DNA from 2 places in the Alloalcanivorax sp. C16-1 genome. Region 1 is predicted to be linked to the other one. Evidence: predicted binding sites of a transcription regulator. Region 1 holds the regulator's gene; the other holds the start of a gene.

Region 1 (3,402 bases):
CGACTCCACGATTACAAGGGACTTACCCATTCGTTGCTCACCCGATCATGATGCGGATATCCAAAAGAAACCTCCGTAAAACCCGTGGGCCGCACGGGATCGCCGTGCCGGTCCAAGTGTCCGGAGGTGCCGCCGGGCGGCCTTCACGGCCCCGGCGGGCGCCTATTTAGACAGCGCCGGTATTGTCCGGTCAAGCGCGGACCGCCCGGCGGGCCCCGACCGGGTGCCCGCCGGCGGCCGCCGTCAAGGCCGCCGAAGCCGCGCCAGGCAAGGCTTTGCCGCCCTCGCCGGGCACCCTTCAACGGCGGGCTGGCGGCGGGCGCCGGGCAAGTTATACTCGGAAGCGACACCGAGCCACTGGAGAAACATCGTGTCCGCACCCTATCGCAAGGTCCTGGTGGCCATCGACTGCAGCGACGAGTCCGCGGAAGTGCTGGCCCGCGCCGCCGGCGTGATCGCCGGCACCGAGGGCGAACTGCATCTGATCCATGTGATCGAGCCGCTGGCGCTGGCCTACGGCGCCGACGTGCCCATGGACGTGACCGACCTGCAGAGCGGCCTGGTCAAGCAGGCGCGGGAAACCGCCTGCAACTACGCGCGCCAATATCAGGTGCCCAAGGAACGGGTGCATGTGGAGCTGGGCTCCATCGAGAAGACCATCGTCGACAAGGCCGACGGCCTGGACGCCGATCTGATCGTGGTGGGCAGCCACACCCGCAGCGGCCTGGCCCTGCTGCTGGGCTCCACCGCCCGCGGCCTGGTGCCCGGCGCCCACTGCGACGTGCTGGCGGTGAAGATGGATCGCAAGAAGAAGGAATAGACCGGGCCGGCCGGTCAGGTGAGCTGGGCGTTGCCGGTGGTCCCCGGCGGGCGATGATTCCACCGGTACAGCAAATCCGCCAGGGCCCGGGCCTGGTCCCGCAATGAGGCCAGTTCCGCCTCGCTGTCCCGCTCGCCGGTGAACACCGGCACCTTGCGCAGGTCGGCGGCCAGGCCGGCGTCCGGGCTCTGCATGCGCCGCACCTCCACCGCCCAGCGGATCTGGTGCACCAGCATGTGAAAAAACGCCAATCGCGTGGCCAGGGTATAGGGCGTGTCGCGATCGTCGTCGAAATCATTGAAATCCAGCCTGGCCAGCACCGCTTCCCGGGCCGCGTCCGCCACCTGGATGGTGGCGCTGCGGGCGCGCCGCAGCAACAGTGAAAGAGTGCCGAACACCTCCCCCGGCGACACGTAATAAAGCACCGCGTGCGGCGGCGCATCGTCCAGTACCACCAGCTGGCCGCGCAGCAGAAAATACAGGCTGGACTCCACCTCCCCGGCGCGGATCACGGTGTCCCCGGGGGCCGCCTCGACCAGTTCGGTGCGCGCCAGCAACCGCGACCGCTGGGCCGGATCGTCCCGGGCCACCTCATTGAAAAACGGCACGCCGGCAAGCAGTGTCTCCACCCGTGACCGGTCCGTTTGCTGCCAGTTCGCCTGTCGCATCGGTTCCCTTCTCCCCCCTGATGGGCTCCATGGTACTTCCAAAAACACTGGACATATAATACTGTTCATATTATCAGTGTCCGAGACACTCCAGGAGAACGTTATGAGCAGCACGCTAACCGCACGCCAGCAACAGGTGCTGGACTGCATCCGCGACTCGCGGCTGGAAACCGGCATGGCCCCGACCCGGGCGGAAATCGCCGAGCGCATGGGCTTCCAGTCCAAGAACGCCGCCTCCGATCACCTGCGGGCGCTGGAACGCAAGGGTTACATCCGTCTGCACAGCGACCGCTCCCGCGGCATCCAGCTGCTGGAAGCGGCGCTGGAGCACGAGGACGAGCTGCCGGTGGTGGGCAGGGTGGCCGCCGGCACGCCCATCGAGGCCATCGAGAACGTGGAGCGCACCGTGCCGGTGCCCCAGGGCCTGTTCCGGCAGCGCCCCACCTACCTGCTCAAGGTGCAGGGCGACAGTATGATCGACGCCGGCATCTTCGACGGCGACCTGATCGCGGTGCGCAAAAGCCAGACCGCCCTGTCCGGCGAGATCGTGGTGGCGCGCATTGACGACGAGGTCACGGTGAAAACCCTTAAACTGAACAAGTCCAACGCCACCCTGCTGCCGGCCAACGAGGCCTACGAGCCGATCCGGGTGCCGGCGGACGAACTGATGATCGAAGGTGTTTTCGTGGGACTGATCCGTGATCCGAACCGTCACTAGAAAGATCGCCGCCGCCCTGTGCCTGGCCGGGTTGATGCTCGCCATGACGGTGTCGGCCGGCTGCCAGGGCGCCCGAGAAGAGGCCCGAATCCAGAGTACTGAAAGGTCAGTGGAGAGACCGATTATGTCGGACACCCGTTTGCTTGCCCCCTGTCCGTCGTCACCGAATTGCGTGTCCAGCCTGGCGGATGACGACCGCCATCGGGTGGCGCCCCTGCCCGGCGCCGGCACCCGTGCCGACAGCCTGGCGCTGCTCGACGCGGTGCTGGAGGACTGGCCCCGGGTCAGCCACCGGGCGGTGGGACCCGCCCGGGTGGAGGCCCGCTTCACCACCCGCATCCTGCGGTTCGTGGACGATGTGACCTTCTATGTGCACGAGGACGGCGTCATCGAAGTACGCTCCGCCTCGCGCATCGGCTATTGGGATCTGGGCGCCAACCGGCGTCGCGTGGAAGACCTGCGCGAGCAGCTGGAGGCCCGGCTGCAGCCCACGCCCCGCCCCGCTTCATGAGTATCACGGCAGGCACCCCGACCGCCCGCTGGGCGGACATCGGCGTCAATCTGGGCGACCGGCAGTTTCGCGATGACGGCGAGGCGGTGCTGGAGCGTGCCCGCCAGGCCGGCGTCGAGCTGATGCTGCTGACCGGCACCAGCGTGGCGGAGTCCCGGCAGGCCCTGGCTCTGTGCCGGGACTTTCCCGACCGGGGGCTGCTGGCCACCGCCGGCGTGCACCCGCACAACGCGCGCTGCTTCGACGATGACGCCCGGGCGGAACTGGCCGGGCTGCTGGACCAGCCGGAAGTGGCCGCCGCCGGGGAGATGGGCCTGGACTTCAACCGGGACTTTTCACCCCGCCCGGACCAGGAGAAAGCGTTCGAGAGCCAGCTGGCGCTGGCGGCGGACAAGCAGCTGCCGGTGTTTCTGCATCAGCGCGACGCCCATCCGCGCTTTCTGCCCCTGCTGCGCGCCTGGCGCGACCGGCTGCCCGCCGCCGTGGTGCACTGTTTCACCGACCAGCGCCGGCCGCTCTACGACTATCTGGACCTGGACTGCTACATCGGCATCACCGGCTGGGTGTGCGACGAGCGGCGCGGCAAGGACCTGGCCGCGCTGGTGCCGGACATTCCCGCCGACCGGCTGCTGGTGGAAACGGACGCGCCCTATCTGCTGCCCCGGGACCTGCCGGAGGCACCGGC
Region 2 (3,402 bases), on a different contig from region 1:
AGAAAGGACGCGGCCAGGGTGCCCAGCAGGGCGCCGGCCAGGGTGGGCACCAGAATGCCCGGCAGGGTGTTGAACGGCATGGAGCCGTGGCGATGGAACTGGCGCACCCCTTCCAGGGACTGGATCAGGACCCCTACCCGCATGGTGCCGTTGGCCAGGGCCGGGCCCATGCCGGTGAGCATCAGCAAGGGCAGGATCAGCAGACCACCACCGCCGGCCAGGGTATTGATAAAGCCGGCGATCACGCCGGAGCCGAGCAGCGCCGCCACCAGCCAGGGGTCACCCAGGTATTCCATCAACGTTCCCCATAAAAAAAGCACCGATCCGGAATCAGTCCGTCGGTTCGTCCTCTTCGCCGGCGACGTCCAGGGCGGCGAAGCATTGCTCCGCGTCGAAGCCCCGGGACTGCAGGAAGCGCAGCTGTTTGGCCTTTTCCTTGCGGTCCGCCGGCGGATGCCGGAAGCGGCGCCCGTGGACCTCCCGGGCCAGGGCGAACCAGTCACAGTCCGCCTCGTCCAGGGCGGCGCCGATCATCTCGTCACCCAGGCCCTTCTGACGCAGTTCCGCGCGGATGCGCAGGGGCCCCTGGCCCCGTTCGATGCGCGAACGCACGAAAAAACCGGCAAAGCGCCGGTCGTTGAGAAAGTCGTGTTCCTGGCACCATTCCAGCACCGGGTCCAGCGGTGCCTGGTCACCGAACCGGCGCCGCATCTTGCCGCGCAGTTCCTGGTGGCCGTGGTCCCGTCGTGCCAGCAGCTTAACCGCGTACTGGCGCACGGTGGCCTCGTCCACGGGGCCGTCGCCGGCCCCGTCGCGCCGATTACTCATCCGTGGCTTCGGACTTCTCTTCGGCCTCGGCCGGCTGCTCGCTGGGCACCGCCAGCAGACGGGCGCGGATTTCCTTCTCGATGGCCTGGGCCACGTCCGGATGCTCGGCCAGGTAGTCGCAGGCGTTCTGCTTGCCCTGGCCGATCTTCTCGCCCTGGTAGGCGTACCAGGCACCGGATTTGTCGACCAGGCCCTGCTGCACGCCCAGGTCCAGCACTTCACCGAGCTGGTTGATGCCCTGGCCGTAGAGAATCTGGAACTCGGCCTGGCGGAACGGCGGCGATACCTTGTTCTTCACCACCTTGACGCGGGTCTCGTTGCCGGTCACCTCGTCGCCCTGCTTGACCGCGCCGATACGGCGGATGTCCAGGCGCACGGATGAATAGAACTTGAGGGCGTTACCGCCGGTGGTGGTTTCCGGGTTGCCGAACATCACGCCGATCTTCATACGGATCTGGTTGATGAACACCACCAGGCAGTTGGCGTTTTTCACGTTACCGGTGATCTTGCGCAGGGCCTGGCTCATGAGGCGGGCCTGCAGGCCCACGTGGGTGTCACCCATCTCGCCCTCGATCTCGGCCTTGGGCACCAGCGCCGCCACCGAGTCGACGATCACCACGTCCACGGCGCCGGAGCGCACCAGCATGTCGGTGATTTCCAGGGCCTGCTCGCCGGTGTCCGGCTGGGACACGATCAGGTCGTCCACGTTGACGCCCAGTTTCTCGGCGTAATCCGGGTCCAGGGCGTGCTCGGCGTCGACGAAGGCGCAGGTGGCGCCTTTCTTCTGCGCCTGGGCGATCACGCTCAGGGTCAGGGTGGTCTTACCGGAGGATTCCGGGCCGTAGATTTCCACGATCCGGCCCTTGGGCAGGCCGCCGATGCCGAGGGCGATGTCCAGGCCCAGGGAACCGGTGGAAATGGAGGGCATGCGCTCGCGCTTCTGGTCGCCCATGCGCATTACCGAACCTTTACCGAACTGGCGCTCGATCTGGGACAGCGCCGCCGACAGTGCCTTGCTCTTGTCGCTCATTTGAAACCCCTCTCCGATTCCTTGTCCTGGAACAGTGTCCTGATCCCGGGACAGTGTTCTCCGGTGATGCTGACCTCCTGGCCAGCACTGTCTATCTGGACAGCATTATGGGCAGTGTGGGACCGGGCTGCAACCCCCGGCACTCAGACCGCCTCCAGACGGGCGATCAGCCCCTCCAGGGCGGCGTCGATGGTGGCGTCGCGCACCGCGGTGCGGTCGCCGCCGAATTGAAATCGCCCGGCCCGGGACCAGTCCGGGCCCTGGGCCCAGGCGATCCAGACCGTGCCCACCGGCTTGTCGGCGCTGCCGCCGCCGGGGCCGGCCACGCCGCTCACCGCCACGCTCAGGTCGGCGCGGGAGCGGACCAGCGCGCCGCGCGCCATTTCCAGCACCGTGGCCTCGCTGACCGCGCCGTGGCGGTCCAGGGTGGCCGCGGCCACGCCCAGCATCTCCATCTTGGCGTCATTGGAGTAGGTCACGAAACCCCGCTCGAACCAGTCGGAGGCGCCGGCCAGGTCCGTCAGCCGGTAGGCGATGCCGCCGCCGGTGCAGGATTCCGCGGTGGCCATTTTCAGCCCGTGCCCGGTCAGTTGCCGCGCCAGACGGCGGGCGCGCTCATTGATATCGATCACCGACGCTCTCCGTGCGTAACTGTCAGGCGGGCCATGATACAGGTCCGCCCCGGTGGTCGGGTAGGTGTGGGCCGGGCAGGTGTGATCGGAATAACGGTGATCAGGACGAGGCGTACACCGGCATCGCCAGGGTGGCCTGCAGCACCCGGCCCACCGGGCCGTCCTGATCATAAAGGGTACTCTCCACCAGACCGTTGCCGTTGGGCTGCATGCGCGCCAGGGCATCCATGCCCAGCCACGGCCCCAGCGGCTCCCGGTGCAGATAGAGGCTGATGTCGGTATTGATGCAGCCGGTGCGCGGATTGACCTGCAACTGCCCCACCCCGTTGCCGAAATCCGCCAGGGCGGCGGCGTGCACCGAGGGCGAGCAGGTTTCGCCGGCCACCACCGGCACCGGCAGGCGCATCCACACCCGGCCACGGCCGCTGCCGTCCACGCCGTCCAGCCGCGCCACCCGCACGGTATGGTGCAGGCCCGGCAGCGGCAGGGGCGCCTGCCCCCGGGCGCGACCGGCGGCCTCGGACAGGCTGGCCTCGTCGTCACCGCCCCGGGGCGGCAGGTCGCCGGCCGGAAAGCGCGCCGCCGGCGGGACCTCCAGCGGCACCTGTTCCAGATACAGGGCACTGGCGCGGCTGACGATCACCTCGCCGGCTTTCAGGTCCGCCTGCAACAGCCGCAGCCGGCGACCGTCCCGGACCCGCTGCACTTCCACGGTGAGCGGCGCCGACGGCACCGGCCGCAGCAGGTCCACGGTGAAGCGGGCCAGCCGCAGGCCGCCCTCGGTGCCGGCGGGCTCCAGCACCGACGCCAGCAGCCCGGCCGGCGCGCCGCCGTGCAGAAAGTCGGGGCTCCAGGGGCCGCCGGCGTTCTCGCCGGGCAGGTAGACGTCGCCTTCGCGGCGAAACAGGGCGT

The links. The regulator LexA, encoded in region 1, represses DNA repair genes until DNA is damaged. The targets are predictions, from matches to a motif close to TACTGTNTANNTANACAGTA.
Region 2: a site for LexA is predicted at 1,944-1,963, ahead of recA (recombinase RecA). Genes of this name have one in related genera too.

Annotation. Positions count from the first base shown of each region.
Region 1 is NZ_JBKFTK010000002.1:502,724-506,125, reverse strand. Features, by position in the region: gene topA (type I DNA topoisomerase) at 1-30, opposite strand, end outside; gene ACLD0W_RS09540 (universal stress protein) at 371-820, shown strand; gene ACLD0W_RS09535 (cyclic nucleotide-binding domain-containing protein) at 835-1,488, opposite strand; gene lexA (transcriptional repressor LexA) at 1,592-2,206, shown strand; gene ACLD0W_RS09525 (DUF1499 domain-containing protein) at 2,331-2,717, shown strand; gene ACLD0W_RS09520 (TatD family hydrolase) at 2,714-3,402, shown strand, end outside.
Region 2 is NZ_JBKFTK010000003.1:156,633-160,034, forward strand. Features, by position in the region: gene ACLD0W_RS11425 (sulfite exporter TauE/SafE family protein) at 1-296, opposite strand, end outside; gene ACLD0W_RS11430 (regulatory protein RecX) at 331-828, opposite strand; gene recA (recombinase RecA) at 821-1,858, opposite strand; gene ACLD0W_RS11440 (CinA family protein) at 2,002-2,487, opposite strand; gene ACLD0W_RS11445 (thioesterase family protein) at 2,591-3,402, opposite strand, start outside.